4 regions of the Pantoea sp. X-Soil-MYKO-1289 genome follow, and region 1 is predicted to be linked to each of the others. Evidence: predicted binding sites of a transcription regulator. Region 1 holds the regulator's gene; each other region holds the start of a gene.
What was found. The regulator PurR, encoded in region 1, represses purine synthesis genes. The targets are predictions, from matches to a motif close to CANGCAAACGTTTGCNTG.
Positions count from the first base shown of each region.

Region 2: carA (glutamine-hydrolyzing carbamoyl-phosphate synthase small subunit) is a predicted target of PurR. The motif match lies at 2,612-2,629, and genes of this name have one in related genera.
Region 3: purH (bifunctional phosphoribosylaminoimidazolecarboxamide formyltransferase/IMP cyclohydrolase) is a predicted target of PurR. The motif match lies at 1,541-1,558, and genes of this name have one in related genera.
Region 4: serA (phosphoglycerate dehydrogenase) is a predicted target of PurR. The motif match lies at 2,463-2,480, and genes of this name have one in related genera.

Region 1 covers NZ_AP036004.1:1,860,592-1,864,530, reverse strand. Annotated here, with positions in the region: gene AC6I7Z_RS08935 (C40 family peptidase) at 223-1,023, shown strand; gene cydH (cytochrome bd-I oxidase subunit CydH) at 1,071-1,160, opposite strand; gene purR (HTH-type transcriptional repressor PurR) at 1,446-2,471, shown strand; gene punR (DNA-binding transcriptional activator PunR) at 2,468-3,373, opposite strand; gene punC (purine nucleoside transporter PunC) at 3,493-3,939, shown strand, end outside.
Region 2 covers NZ_AP036004.1:3,353,935-3,357,873, forward strand. Annotated here, with positions in the region: gene carB (carbamoyl-phosphate synthase large subunit) at 1-1,226, opposite strand, end outside; gene carA (glutamine-hydrolyzing carbamoyl-phosphate synthase small subunit) at 1,241-2,389, opposite strand; gene dapB (4-hydroxy-tetrahydrodipicolinate reductase) at 2,858-3,673, opposite strand; gene ispH (4-hydroxy-3-methylbut-2-enyl diphosphate reductase) at 3,887-3,939, opposite strand, start outside.
Region 3 covers NZ_AP036004.1:3,767,191-3,771,129, forward strand. Annotated here, with positions in the region: rRNA gene AC6I7Z_RS17920 (16S ribosomal RNA) at 1-1,081, opposite strand, end outside; gene purH (bifunctional phosphoribosylaminoimidazolecarboxamide formyltransferase/IMP cyclohydrolase) at 1,696-3,285, shown strand; gene purD (phosphoribosylamine--glycine ligase) at 3,302-3,939, shown strand, end outside.
Region 4 covers NZ_AP036004.1:747,855-751,793, forward strand. Annotated here, with positions in the region: gene AC6I7Z_RS03570 (oxidative stress defense protein) at 1-406, shown strand, start outside; gene AC6I7Z_RS03575 (LysR family transcriptional regulator ArgP) at 508-1,413, opposite strand; gene rpiA (ribose-5-phosphate isomerase RpiA) at 1,621-2,280, shown strand; gene serA (phosphoglycerate dehydrogenase) at 2,561-3,799, shown strand; gene AC6I7Z_RS03590 (5-formyltetrahydrofolate cyclo-ligase) at 3,875-3,939, opposite strand, start outside.

The sequences.
Region 1 (3,939 bases):
AATCAAAACTTAAGCTGTTCATAACTGGTAATAACTTTGCTGCTATAAGCTGCTGAAATTGCTTATTTTAAACTCAACTGCAACCCTGTAACAGTTTAATAGAAAAATGGCTTAACTTTTGAAAAAAACCTGGCTTAGAATGGCCCCGGCGCTGATCTCCGATCAGATTTTTCTAACCACGTTACGGCCTGTTGTCGTAACCGCTAACCCTGTAACCGGACTATGCGATTACTGATTACGCTCTTTATATTAGCTTTCGCGCAGCTGTTCATGAACATCGCTTCGGCCTCGCCGCAAGCGCCGGTTAACGCCAGCCTGCACAAGGCGGAGAAAAAAAGCGCGCGCGAAGATGAGCGCCGCAAACGGCGACCGGTCAAAACCAGCGCGAAAAAAACGCGCCCTTCTACTGCGCAAAAACTCAAACTGAAAAAGCAGAAGAAAATTGAAACGGCTAAGCTTTCCCCTTCCGCCGCCGATACGAAAAAAACCCTTAAATCTTCTCACAAACGCTATGGCCGCCAGCGCACGCTGAGCACCGCAAAAGCCGCCACTCTCCCGCAGCTGAATGCCGACGACACCTCTACCATCAAAATGAGCAAGTCCCATCGCCTGCGCTACCAGAAAGCGCGCGAAACGGCGATGACCAAACTGATGGGTCAGCTGGGCAAGCCCTACCAGTGGGGCGGTACCTCGCCGCATACCGGTTTTGACTGCAGCGGCCTCGTCTGGTACGCCTATAAAGATTTGGTGAAATTCAGAATTCCACGCACCGCCAACGAAATGTATCACCTGCGCGACGCTGCGCCGGTCAAGCGCGAGTCGCTGGAGAAAGGCGATCTGGTCTTCTTCCGTATCAACGGCCGCGGCACCGCCGACCACGTTGGGGTTTACCTTGGCAACGGCAAATTTATTCAGTCGCCGCGCACCGGCAAAGATATCCAGATTAGCGGGCTTTCGGATGATTACTGGCAGCGTCACTATATCGGCGCGCGACGAGTGATGACGCCGAAAACCATTCGCTAAACGCCATAAAAAAACCGGGATAATCCCGGTTTTTTTATCGCTCTCTGTTAGTGCATGACGGCGGTAAAACCAAACGCCACAATCATCAGCAGCGCCGCGCCGGTAGTCATTAATGCCAGTTTCAAATCGGTGCTCATTACCTCTCCTTATCCACACAGTTGTCAGGGTCTTATGCGATTTTCCCATAGTTGCCGGTAAAAATCTCGTTTTATCCCGCAAGCCTTGTTAGAATCCCCGGCTTTGTTGCGCAACTGACGCAACGCCCGTGCCGTTCGCACGCAACAGCCCCTGTTTTGTCCTGCCCAGTGAGTATTTCACCGACAAAAACTGTAGCGAATTAACAGAAAACTCTCTTAGCGGACGCAAACGTTTAACATTATGCTTATCAGTGGCTTATTGATAAGTTCTGGAGTCTCTTTTCAATGGCAACAATTAAAGATGTCGCGAAGCGCGCGGGTGTTTCCACCACCACCGTTTCCCACGTGATCAATAAAACGCGCTTCGTTGCGGAAGAGACGCGCAACGCCGTCTGGCAGGCGATACAGGAATTACACTATTCGCCCAGCGCCGTGGCGCGCAGCCTGAAGGTCAACCACACCAAAACGCTGGGGCTGCTCGCCACCTCCAGCGAAGCGCCCTATTTTGCGGAAATCATCGAAGCGGTCGAGCATCACTGCTTTGAGCGCGGCTATACCCTCATTCTCGGCAACGCTCATAACGATCTGCAGAAGCAGCGCGCCTATCTGTCGATGATGGCGCAAAAGCGCGTCGACGGCCTGCTGGTGATGTGCTCCGAGTATCCGGACGATTTGCTGAAGATGCTGGAAGAGAACCGCAATATTCCGATGGTGGTGATGGACTGGGGCGAATCGCGCGGCGACTTTACCGACACCGTGCTCGATAACGCCTTCCAGGGCGGCTATCTGGCGGGACGCTATCTTATTGAGCGCGGCCATCGCGATATCGGCGCCATTCCCGGCCAGCTGGAGCGCAATACCGGCGGCGGGCGCCATGCGGGCTTTTTGCAAGCGCTGCAGGAAGCGGGCATCGCGGTACGTCCCGAGTGGATCGTTCAGGGCGATTTCGAGCCGGAATCGGGCTATCAGGCGATGCAGCAGATCCTGCAGCAGAAGCAGCGCCCAACGGCGATCTTCTGCGGCGGCGATATTATGGCGATGGGCGCGATCTGCGCCGCCGACGAGATGGGGCTGCGCGTGCCGCAGGATATTTCGGTGATCGGCTATGACAACGTGCGCAACGCGCGCTACTTCACGCCGGCGCTGACTACCGTGCATCAGCCGAAAGCCCAGCTGGGCGAGAAGGCGCTGGAGATGCTGCTCGACCGCATTACCAGCAAACGCGAAGTGTCGCAGACCATCGAAGTGCATCCCACGCTGATTGAGCGCCGCTCGGTCGGCGACGGCCCTTTTCGCGACTACCGCCGTTAATCCTCGCTTAACCACTCCTGATTGAGCGTTCGCGCATCGCCGAGATAGCTGAGCAGCCAGCTGAGCGCCGGCGATGCGCGCGCCTCCGACCAGCTCACGCAGCAGGGACTTTCCGGAAAGGGCGCAGGCAGCGTCAGCTCCGCCAGCTCGCCCTTATCCAGCAGCGGACGCGCCAGATGGCCCGGCATCATCGCCACGCATAAGCCATCCAGCACGCACGCCAGCCCCGCCTGCCAGTCCGGTACCACCAGTCGCCGCTGGTTATCCAGCGTCCAGGTCATGCGCCGCGGCAGCGCGCGCGAGGTATCCTCCAGCACCAGCGACGGCCAGGCGCGTAGCGCGTCGTCGTCGAGCTGCGGCTGCCGCGTCAGCGGATGCTGGCGCGCCACGACGCAGCGCCAGTTCAGCGCGCCCATATCGCGAAAGGAGAAACGCCCGCCGACCGGGATCGCCTGGGTGGCGCCGATCGCCACGTCGACGCGTCCGTCGGCCAGCGCGTCCCAGACGCCGTTAAACACCTCATAGCTGATGTGCAGCTCCATATCGGGAAAGTGGCGATAGAAGTCGGTCACCAGCTGACGACTGCGCGGCAGCTTCACGATGCGATCGACCGCGATGCTGAGCTGCCCGCGCCAGCCGTTCGCCAGCTGCTGACACTGTCTGCGGGTAGCGAGCATTTTTTTGATAACCTCACGGCCCTCGCGCACAAAATGCTCGCCAGCGGCGGTCAACGCCACCTCGCGATGCTGCCGTTCGAACAGCGGCACCGCCAGCCAGGTTTCCAGCTGGCGCACCGTATAGCTGACGGCAGAAGGCACGCGATGCAGCTCCTGCGCGGCGGCGCTAAAACTGCCGGTGCGCGCCACGGCGTCTACCACTTCAAGCGCATATTCGGACCACATGCTTTTTCCTTTCAAAAATTTTCACAGCACTCTGCAAATATTAACGTTTCACAGCGGCAGGCGCACCCTTTTACACTTTGCCGCGTTTAACCTGCCTGACGAAAATGAGATTAAAAACCATGCTGTCATCAAAAGGATTTATGCCTTACCTCGCCCTGCTCAGCATGCTGGGCTTTCTGGCGACCGATATGTATTTGCCCGCCTTCGGCGCGATGCGCATCAGCTTCAATACCTCGCCCGGCATTATCAGCGCCAGTATGAGCCTGTTCCTGGCGGGCTTCGCCATCGGCCAGCTTTTCTGGGGCCCGCTTTCCGACCGCATCGGGCGCAAACCGGTTCTGCTGATGGGGCTGGGGCTGTTCGCGCTCGGCTGCGCCGGCATGCTGTGGGTGGAAAATGCAATGCTGATGCTGGCGCTGCGCTTTATTCAGGCGATCGGCGTCTGCGCCGCGGCGGTGAGCTGGCAGGCGCTGGTGGTGGACCGCTATCCGCGCGCGCGCGCCAATAAGGTGTTCGCCACCATTATGCCGCTGGTGGCGCTTTCGCCCGCGCTGGCGCCGCTGCTT
Region 2 (3,939 bases), 1.5 Mb from region 1:
AAGCCGTTGGCGCCCACTTCCAGACCGCGCAGCGCTTTCTGCATCGACTCCTGGAAGGTGCGGCCAATCGCCATCACTTCGCCGACCGATTTCATCTGGGTGGTCAGACGGTCGTTCGCGCCGGCGAATTTCTCGAAGTTAAAGCGCGGGATCTTGGTGACGACATAGTCGATAGAGGGTTCGAACGACGCCGGAGTCAGACCGCCGGTGATATCGTTCATCAGCTCGTCAAGCGTAAAGCCGACCGCCAGCTTGGCCGCCACTTTAGCGATCGGGAAGCCGGTCGCCTTGGAGGCGAGCGCCGAAGAGCGCGACACGCGCGGGTTCATTTCGATCACGATCAGACGGCCGTCCTTCGGGTTGACCGAGAACTGCACGTTGGAGCCGCCTGTTTCCACGCCGATTTCACGCAGCACCGCCAGCGAGGCGTTACGCATGATCTGATACTCTTTATCGGTCAGCGTCTGCGCCGGCGCGACGGTAATGGAGTCGCCGGTGTGAATGCCCATGGCGTCGAAGTTTTCGATAGAGCAGACGATGATGCAGTTGTCGTTCTTGTCGCGCACCACCTCCATCTCATACTCTTTCCAGCCAATCAGCGACTCATCGATCAGCAGCTCGTTGGTCGGCGAGAGGTCAAGGCCGCGTTCGCAGATCTCTTCAAACTCTTCACGGTTATAGGCGATGCCGCCGCCGGTGCCGCCCATGGTGAACGAGGGGCGAATAATGCAGGGGAAGCCAACATCTTCAGCCACGGCCAGCGCTTCTTCCATGGTATGGGCGATGCCTGAACGCGCCGTATCCAGTCCGATGCTTTTCATCGCCACGTCGAAACGGCGGCGATCTTCTGCTTTGTCAATCGCATCAGCCGTGGCGCCAATCATGGTGACGCCGAACTCTTCCAACACGCCCTGACGCTCCAGCTCCAGCGCGCAGTTCAGCGCGGTCTGTCCGCCCATGGTCGGCAGCACCGCATCCGGGCGCTCTTTTTCGATAATTTTGCGTACCACTTCCCAGTGAATCGGCTCGATATAGGTCGCATCAGCCATCTCCGGGTCGGTCATAATGGTCGCCGGGTTGGAGTTCACCAGAATGACGCGGTAGCCCTCTTCGCGCAGCGCCTTACACGCCTGCGCGCCAGAGTAGTCAAACTCACAGGCCTGGCCGATAACAATCGGGCCTGCGCCAAGGATCAGGATGGATTTTATATCTGTACGTTTCGGCATTTTCTGGCTCCTGATTACTTAGCTTTCGAACGGTAGGCTTCGATCAGCTCGATAAAGTGATCGAACAGCGGCGCAGCGTCGTGCGGGCCCGGGCTCGCTTCCGGATGTCCCTGGAAGCTGAACGCCGGTTTATCGGTGCGGTGAATGCCCTGCACCGTTTTGTCGAACAGCGAAATGTGCGTCACGCGCAGGTTCGCCGGCAGGGTGGCGTCATCAACGGCGAAGCCGTGGTTTTGCGCGGTGATCATGACGCGATTGTTGTCGAGATCCTGCACCGGATGGTTGCCGCCGTGGTGGCCAAGCTTCATCTTCACCGTTTTCGCGCCGCTCGCCAGCGCCAGCAGCTGATGGCCGAGGCAGATGCCGAACACCGGAACCTCGGTCTCGAGGAAGGCTTTGATCGCGCTGATGGCGTAATCGCACGGCTCCGGGTCGCCCGGTCCGTTAGAGAGGAAAATCCCGTCTGGGTTAAGCTTCAGCACCTCTTCGGCAGGCGTCTGCGCCGGCACCACCGTCAGGCGACAGCCGCGATCCACCAGCATGCGGAAGATATTGAATTTCACGCCGTAATCGTAGGCCACGACGTGATACGGCAGCGCTTCCGCGCTCTTCGCCTGCGGCAGGCCCTCGTTCAGCGTCCAGGAGCCCTGCTGCCAGCTATAGGTCTCCGCCGTTGTGACTTCTTTCGCCAGATCCATCCCTTTCAGCCCCGGGAACGCCTGCGCTTTCTGCAGCGCCAGCGCCGCATCCGGGTTGTCGCCCGCGATGATGCAGCCGTTTTGCGCCCCTTTTTCGCGCAGCAGGCGCGTCAGCTTGCGGGTGTCGATATCGGCGATGCCCACCACGTTGTTGCGCTGCAGATAAGCCGACAGGCTCTCTTCGCTGCGGAAGTTGCTGACAATCAGCGGCAGGTCGCGGATGACCAGGCCTTGCGCGTGAATTTGCGTGGATTCTGCGTCAGCGGCGTTGACGCCGACATTGCCGATATGGGGATAAGTGAGGGTGACGATCTGGCGGGAATAGGAGGGATCAGTGAGTATTTCTTGATAACCGGTCATTGACGTATTGAAAACGACCTCCCCCACTGCCGATCCCGTTGCCCCTATGGCCCGACCGTGGAATTGGGTTCCGTCTTCCAGAACCAAGAGCGCTGACTTAATCAAAACATCCTCCAGGGAATAAACAGTCACAATATTTGCATATTAATTCAAAATTTGGCCCTGAATCAAGGCAAAAACCGCCTGAGTGGTCGATTTTTGGCAAATTGCGCGCATTCTAATGATCGCACTCAGCCTTGTCTACCCTGAAGCGCGATTTTTTAGTGGTTTTCGAGTCACTGAAGGGTAAAACCAGGAATAAGTCGCAAAAAAGCGATATTACCGGCAGGAATAAACGGTTGCCTGAGAGAAATAAAATAAAAGCGGGCCGTGAAGACCACTATTTTTGACCAAATGGTCAAAAAAGGTCTTTTTTTAACCTCAACCACTATAAAAAACCCAACTTTCACACAACTCGTATCAAAAATAATGTAAAGACGTTATTTTCACAAAAAATAAAGGGCGATAATGCTATCGCCCTGTTCAATCAACCGGTTACTGATTGAAATAACCACATCACGATGGTACACAACATCACAACATCGACAAATCCAGCACGTCTCGCATATCGTAAAGGCCGGATTTCTTCTCTTTCAGCCACAATGCCGCCTTAACCGCGCCATTGGCGAAGGTCATACGGCTTGAAGCCTTGTGGGTAATCTCAACACGCTCGCCAGTATCCGCAAACATTGCCGTATGCTCGCCGACGATATCGCCCGCGCGCACCGTGGCAAAACCGATAGTCTGCGGCTTGCGCTCGCCGGTATGGCCTTCGCGCGCGTAGACGGCATGATCCTTTAAATCCCAGCTCATGGCGTCGGCAATCGCTTCGCCCATCGCCAGCGCCGTGCCGGAAGGCGCATCAACCTTATGACGATGGTGCGCTTCGACAATTTCGATATCGGCGTAGTCGCCCATCACCTTCGCCGCTTTCTCCAGCAGCTTAAGCACCAGATTTACGCCGACGCTGAAATTGGCGGCGAAGACGATGCTGATATCGGCGGCGGCGGCCTGAATCGCCGCTTTGCCCGCGTCGTCGAAGCCGGTGGTGCCGATCACCATCGCCTTGTTGTATTCGCGGCACAGCGCCAGATAGTGCAGCGTGCCTTCAGGACGGGTGAAATCCACCAGCACGTCAAAATCATCCATCACGCTGCGTAAATCGTCGGCGATAATCACGCCGTTTTTCCCCAGCCCGGCCAGTTCGCCGGCGTCGCTGCCAGTCAGCGAGGATCCTGGACGCACCAGCGCGGCGCCCAGCTCGACGCCCTCTGCCTGCTGCGTCGCCTCAATCAGATTGCGTCCCATGCGGCCGGACGCGCCTACGATGGCAATGCGGTAATTACTCATATTTATTCATTCCTGATACAAAACTATGCATGCAAAGCGCAATCAGGTTAACGGTCAGTTACCAGACGCGCCACTACTAAACCGGGATAATTAGAATTTCAGGGTAGCGCTTACCGATTATCAGTAAAAGCAATTCCGCTGGCTGGAACTCAACCCTTTCGCCCATAAAAAAGGCCGACTGTCGTCGGCCTTTCAGCAAGCTGAGGTGCTGGATTACTGCACGTTGCGCACTTCGACGCGCAGCTCTTTCGGCACTTCAAAAACAA
Region 3 (3,939 bases), 1.9 Mb from region 1:
TTCACAACACGAGCTGACGACAGCCATGCAGCACCTGTCTCACGGTTCCCGAAGGCACTAAGGCATCTCTGCCAAATTCCGTGGATGTCAAGAGTAGGTAAGGTTCTTCGCGTTGCATCGAATTAAACCACATGCTCCACCGCTTGTGCGGGCCCCCGTCAATTCATTTGAGTTTTAACCTTGCGGCCGTACTCCCCAGGCGGTCGACTTAACGCGTTAGCTCCGGAAGCCACTCCTCAGGGGAACAGCCTCCAAGTCGACATCGTTTACGGCGTGGACTACCAGGGTATCTAATCCTGTTTGCTCCCCACGCTTTCGCACCTGAGCGTCAGTCTTTGTCCAGGGGGCCGCCTTCGCCACCGGTATTCCTCCAGATCTCTACGCATTTCACCGCTACACCTGGAATTCTACCCCCCTCTACAAGACTCTAGCCTGCCAGTTTCGAATGCAGTTCCCAGGTTAAGCCCGGGGATTTCACATCCGACTTGACAGACCGCCTGCGTGCGCTTTACGCCCAGTAATTCCGATTAACGCTTGCACCCTCCGTATTACCGCGGCTGCTGGCACGGAGTTAGCCGGTGCTTCTTCTGCGGGTAACGTCAATCGACGCGGTTATTAACCGCATCGCCTTCCTCCCCGCTGAAAGTACTTTACAACCCGAAGGCCTTCTTCATACACGCGGCATGGCTGCATCAGGCTTGCGCCCATTGTGCAATATTCCCCACTGCTGCCTCCCGTAGGAGTCTGGACCGTGTCTCAGTTCCAGTGTGGCTGGTCATCCTCTCAGACCAGCTAGGGATCGTCGCCTAGGTGAGCCGTTACCCCACCTACTAGCTAATCCCATCTGGGCACATCCGATGGTGTGAGGCCCGAAGGTCCCCCACTTTGGTCTCGCGACGTTATGCGGTATTAGCTACCGTTTCCAGTAGTTATCCCCCTCCATCGGGCAGTTTCCCAGACATTACTCACCCGTCCGCCACTCGCCACCCAAAGAGCAAGCTCTTCTGTGCTGCCGTTCGACTTGCATGTGTTAGGCCTGCCGCCAGCGTTCAATCTGAGCCATGATCAAACTCTTCAATTTAAGTTTGATTTGCTTAAACCAGTTAAGCGGTGCTCATCTGTAAAACGTCATAATGAATGTCATTATGTGTCCACTCGTGAGGCTTGATATTTTTTAAGCCCGGAGGCTTTGATATCTGCTCTCGAGTGCCCACACAGATTGTCTGATAAATTGTTAAAGAGCGGTGCATCCAGCGGCTCAGCCTGCTGCTGCGAGGTGGCGTATATTACGCTACTCTCTGTGTCAGTCAAGCGTTTATTTTCGCTCTGACTGACGGTGACTTTCATCACCTCAACACCGCATTCCGTAAGCCGTTGTGCCGTGTCGATGGAGGCGCATTATAGGGAGTCGTTCAGAGAGCGCAACAGCTAAATTGCAGAAAAATGACCGTTCGCTGCATTCCACAGCAAAACCCCGCCTTATACGTGATTACCCACAAAGTTATCCACAATGCATTTCAAAACGAATTTTTGCGAGCAGCACGCAAACGTTTTCGCTACAATGCCCCGCGACGTCACGGATGCCCCTTTTCGGGGCGTTACCTGAAGTTTCGCCTCTTTTTATTCATAAGAAGATCGCTAAGCTTGATGTAACGCTCTTATTTACGCGAAACAAAGCCAAGGGATAAAACCACCATGCAACAACGTCGTCCTGTACGCCGCGCTCTGCTGAGTGTCTCAGACAAAGCAGGTATCCTCGAATTTGCTCAGGCGCTCTCCAGCCGCGGCGTCGAACTCCTCTCTACAGGCGGAACCGCTCGCCTGCTGGCCGATGCGGGTCTCGCCGTTACCGAAGTGTCTGACTACACCGGCTTCCCGGAAATGATGGATGGACGCGTCAAAACGCTGCACCCGAAAGTGCATGGCGGCATTCTGGGTCGTCGCGGCCAGGATGATGCCATTATGGCGCAGCACGCTATCGAACCTATCGATATGGTGGTGGTTAACCTCTATCCCTTCGCGCAAACCGTCGCGCGCGAAGGCTGCACGCTGGAAGATGCGGTCGAGAATATCGATATCGGCGGCCCGACCATGGTGCGCTCAGCCGCCAAGAACCATAAAGACGTAGCGATTGTGGTCAAGAGCAGCGACTACGACGCCATTGTGGCGGAGCTGGACGCCAACGAAAACTCGCTGACGCTGGAAACCCGTTTTGACCTTGCGATTAAAGCGTTTGAGCATACCGCGGCCTACGACAGCATGATCGCCAACTACTTTGGCTCGCTGGTTCCCGCCTATCATGGGGAGCGTAATCAACCCGCCGGCCGTTTCCCGCGCACGCTCAACCTGAACTTCATTAAGAAGCAGGATATGCGCTACGGCGAAAACAGCCATCAGGACGCCGCCTTCTATATAGAAGAGAACGTGCAGGAAGCGTCGGTGGCGACCGCGCAGCAGGTGCAGGGCAAAGCGCTCTCCTATAACAACATTGCCGATACCGACGCGGCGCTGGAGTGCGTGAAGGCGTTCAGCGAAGCGGCGTGCGTTATCGTCAAACATGCTAACCCCTGCGGCGTCGCCGTTGGCGCATCGATCCTTGAGGCGTACGAGCGCGCTTATCAGACCGACCCGACCTCTGCCTTCGGCGGCATTATCGCTTTCAACCGCGAGCTGGATGAAGCCACCGCGCAGGCGATCATCAGCCGTCAGTTCGTCGAAGTGATCATCGCCCCTTCCGCCAGCGAAGCGGCGCTGAAAGTTACGGCGGCCAAGCAGAACGTTCGCGTGCTGGTTTGCGGCCAGTGGCAGGCGCGCGTCGCCGGTCTCGACTTTAAACGCGTTACCGGCGGCCTGCTGGTGCAGGATCGCGATCTGGGCATGGTAGACGCGAGCCAGCTGCGCGTGGTCAGCAAGCGTCAGCCGAGCGAGCAGGAGCTGCGCGACGCGCTCTTCTGCTGGAAGGTCGCGAAGTTCGTGAAATCCAACGCCATCGTTTATGCGCGCGACAATATGACCATCGGCATCGGCGCCGGCCAGATGAGCCGCGTCTACTCCGCTAAGATCGCCGGCATCAAGGCGGCGGACGAAGGGCTGGAGGTAAAAGGCTCGGCGATGGCTTCCGATGCGTTCTTCCCGTTCCGCGACGGTATCGATGCCGCGGCGGCCGTCGGCGTCACCTGCGTTATCCAGCCGGGCGGCTCTATTCGCGACGAGGAGGTTATCGCCGCGGCAGATGAGCACGGCATCGCCATGATCTTCACTGACATGCGCCACTTCCGCCATTAATTATCCGGAGAGCAATATGAAAATTTTAGTGATTGGCAACGGCGGTCGTGAACACGCTCTGGCCTGGAAAGCGGCGCAGTCGCCGCTGGCGGAAACGGTATTCGTCGCGCCCGGCAACGCCGGCACCGCGCTGGAGCCCGCGCTGCAAAATGTTGATATCAGCCCGACCGATATCCCTGCCCTGCTGGCGTTCGCCCAGCGCGAAGCGATCGACCTGACCATCGTCGGTCCGGAAGCGCCGCTGGTTATCGGCGTGGTCGACGCCTTCCGCGCGGCGGGTCTGAAGATTTTCGGCCCGACCAAAAACGCCGCGCAGCTGGAAGGCTCCAAAGCCTTTACCAAAGATTTCCTTGCCCGCCACCATATTCCTACCGCGGAGTATCGCAACTTTACGGATGTTGAAGTCGCGCTGGCATACCTGCACGAGAAAGGCGCGCCTATCGTCATCAAGGCCGACGGTCTGGCCGCCGGTAAAGGCGTGATCGTCGCGATGACGCTGGAAGAAGCTGAAGCGGCAGTGAAAGATATGCTGGCCGGCAACGCCTTCGGCGACGCGGGCCATCGCATCGTGATTGAAGAGTTTCTCGACGGCGAAGAAGCCAGCTTTATTGTCATGGTTGACGGCGAACATGTGCTGCCGATGGCCACCAGCCA
Region 4 (3,939 bases), 1.1 Mb from region 1:
CCGCGCGGTGCGTCAGGTGCAGGTGACGCTGCGTCAGCTGGATAAGCTGAACGAGCTGCTGGACGGCGCGCTGAAAAGCGGGCTGAACGAGATCCGCTCGGTTGAGCTGGGCGTCACCAATCCCGACAGCTATAAGGCGCAGGCGCGCAAGGCGGCGATTGATAACGCGACGCAGCAGGCCGCAGCGCTGGCGGAAGGCTTTAACGCGAAGCTTGGCCCGGTTTACAGCATTCGCTACCACGTGGCCAACTATCAGCCGATGCCGATGGCGCGCATGTATAAAGCCGCCGCGCCGGCTGCGGATACCTCCGCGCAGCAGACCTACGAGCAGCAGAGCATTCACTTCGACGATCAGGTGGATGTGGTGTTCGATATCAAGCCGAATGCGGCAGGCACGCAGCAGTAATGGAAAAGGGGCGCTAAGCGCCCCTTTTTTTGATTGTTTGTCAGACAACAAATAAGACAAACGCGGGTGGCGTGCGCACCTTGCTTAAGGCGCGCGCTTGCTCAGGCCGCTAAATCATCCTGGCGCAGCACGCGATGGCCGTGGGAGATTAGCGCGTCGGTGACGCGGCGCATCAGGCGGCTCTCCGGCGCGAAGCGGTGCCAGTAAAGCATGCGACGCTGGCAAAGGCCCGGCGTCAAATCGAGCAGTTCGCCGCTGGCCAGCTCGCGCTCAATCTGCAGGTGCGGGATCATACAGCAGGTCGACCCCTGACGCGCCAGCTGCACAAAGGCTTCCGAAGAGTTAACGATATGGCAGGGCACGCTGCCCGGCGACAGATCGAAATTCTGCTGTAAAAAGGCCTGATGCATATCGTCGAGATGGTCAAAAGCGACCGCTGGCGCCTTGAGCAGCGCCGAGCGCGTCACGCCGTTGGGGAAGTAGCGCGCGGCGAACTCCGGCGAGGCGACGAACAGATAGTCGAGCGCGCCAAGCTGATCGACCAGGCAGCTCGGCAGCGGCTGCGGCTGAATACTGACCGCGCCCACCACTTCGCCGCGGCGCAGCCGTTCCTGCGTACGGGTTTCATCTTCGACCTGCAAATTAAGGCGCACCGGCGAGTCCGCCAGCACATCTTTCAGCGCAGGCAGCAGCCAGGTCGCCAGGCTGTCGGCGTTAACCGCCAGCGACAGCAGCAGCGGCGTGGTGCCGCCGTTCTCGTCGCTCAGCCACTCCTCTTCCAGCAGCTCTACCTGATGCAGCAGCGCCAGCAGCTTCTGTCCCTGTTCGGTGGGGCGCGGCGGCACGGTACGCACCAGCAGCGGCTGGCCAAACAGATTCTCCAGCTGCTTGATACGCTGCGATACGGCCGACTGCGTAATGCATAACTTTTGTGCGGCGCGCTCAAAGCCGCGTTCGCGAATCACTGCGTCCAGCGCCTGAAGCGTTCGATAATCGGGGCGTTTCATTGTTGTTCTCTCTCCTTCAGGGTGGACGATACTATGCCACAAAAAATTCATCTGGCGCGCGTCGAAGGCGCTTTCCCTGCGCCGCGCGTCGCCTTTTTTGCGGGCTGGCTTCCAAAGCGATCACGTCAGCGGAAACAGCCGCGCACATTCGGCGAGCGTTGCTTTATACTACGCGCACTTCGTTGTCGCACAGGTTTTAAACATATCATGACCCAGGATGAACTGAAAAAAGCCGTAGGCTGGGCCGCACTGAAATATGTGCAGCCGGGTAGTGTCGTCGGCGTCGGCACCGGCTCCACCGCCGCGCACTTTATCGATGCGCTCGCCACGATGAAACATCAGATAGAGGGCGCGGTCTCCAGCTCGGAAGCCTCGACGCTGAAGCTGAAAGCGCTTGGCATTCCGGTCTTCGATCTCAATGAGATCGACGATCTGGCGATCTACGTCGACGGCGCGGATGAGATCAACCCGCAGATGCAGATGATCAAAGGCGGCGGCGCGGCCCTGACGCGCGAGAAGATCGTGGCGGCCGTCGCGCGCAAGTTCATCTGCATCGCCGACGCCTCGAAAGAGGTGGACGTGCTGGGGCATTTCCCGCTGCCGGTCGAGGTGATCCCGATGGCGCGCGCCTTCGTCGCCCGCGAGCTGGTTAAGCTCGGCGGCCTGCCGGAGTATCGCCAGCATGTCGTCACCGATAACGGCAATATTATTCTCGATGTGCATAACCTGACGATTCTCGATCCCGTCGCGCTGGAGAAAAGCATCAACGCATTGCCCGGCGTGGTCACCGTCGGCTTGTTTGCTACGCGCGGCGCCGATATCGCCCTGATCGGCACGCCGGACGGCGTAAAAACCATCGAAAAATGATCTGTCCGGCGCGATAAACGCGCCGGTTATTTCCCTGCGCAAAACATCTTTTCTTTCGCTGCCTAAATTCGGTGACTTATGTCACATAACCGTCATCCACAGCAGGTTCGTTCTTTGTTCGTCGTTCAGCTCCCGATTTTGTGCGGCAATGTGCTGGGCTCAGCCTTGCCCGTGCTGACCGCGAGGCAAACGGTTGTATTGCCGCAGGCGTAATTTTTGATATTTTGACAGAAGGCGCGCTTATGGCGGCCATTGTTGAAATCACAATAGGGTCGGGGAAATGGCAAAGGTATCACTGGAAAAAGACAAGATTAAGTTCCTGCTGGTGGAAGGCGTTCACCAGAGCGCGCTGGAAAATCTGCGCGCGGCGGGTTACACCAACATCGAATTCCATAAAGGCGCGCTGGATGACGAAGCGCTGAAAGCCTCCATTCGGGATGCGCACTTCATCGGCATCCGCTCCCGCACCCAACTGACGGAAGAGATTTTCGCCGCGGCGGAAAAACTGGTCGCCGTAGGCTGTTTCTGCATCGGCACCAATCAGGTCGATCTTAACGCGGCGGCGACGCGCGGCATTCCAGTGTTCAACGCGCCGTTCTCCAATACCCGCTCGGTCGCCGAACTGGTTATCGGCGAAATGCTGCTGATGCTGCGCGGCATTCCTGAAGCGAACGCCAAAGCGCACCGCGGCATCTGGAACAAAAACGCCGTCGGCTCGTTTGAGGCGCGCGGCAAAAAGCTCGGCATCGTCGGCTACGGCCATATCGGCATGCAGCTTGGCGTGCTGGCTGAAAGCCTGGGCATGCACGTCTTTTTCTACGACATCGAAAATAAACTGCCGCTCGGCAACGCCACCCAGGTGCGCCACCTGGCCGACCTGCTGAATATGAGCGACGTGGTGAGCCTGCACGTGCCGGAAACCCCCTCGACGCAGGATATGATCGGCGCGCAGGAGCTGGCGCAGATGAAGAAGGGCGCGTTGCTGATCAACGCTTCGCGCGGCACCGTGGTCGATATTCCGGCGCTGTGCGACGCGCTGGGGAGCAAGCATCTGGCGGGCGCCGCAATCGACGTCTTCCCGCTTGAGCCGGCGACCAACAGCGAACCCTTTAATTCGCCGCTGTGCGAGTTCGATAACGTGATCCTGACGCCGCACATCGGCGGATCGACCCAGGAGGCGCAGGAGAATATCGGTATCGAAGTCGCGGGCAAGCTGGCTAAATATTCCGATAACGGCTCAACGCTCTCGGCGGTCAACTTCCCGGAAGTGTCGCTGCCGATGCACGGCGCCAGCGCCAGCCGTCTGCTGCACATTCATGAAAACCGTCCGGGCGTGCTGACGGCCATCAACCAGATCTTTGCCGAACAGGGCATCAACATCGCTGCGCAGTTCCTGCAAACTTCGCCGATGATGGGTTACGTGGTTATCGATATCGATGCGCCGCAGGATCTGGCGGACAAAGCGCTGCAGCTGATGAAGGCGATCCCGGGCACCATTCGCGCTCGTCTGCTCTACTGATTCCGCTTTACTGAAACCGGGCCGTCTGTTTTTTTCACAGACGGCCCGTCTGTTTCCGCCTCTGGCTCACGCCTGCTATTCCCACTGCCACAGGCGCGACGGCGTCAAGACGGCGGGCAGCGGCACATCCCATTCCTCTG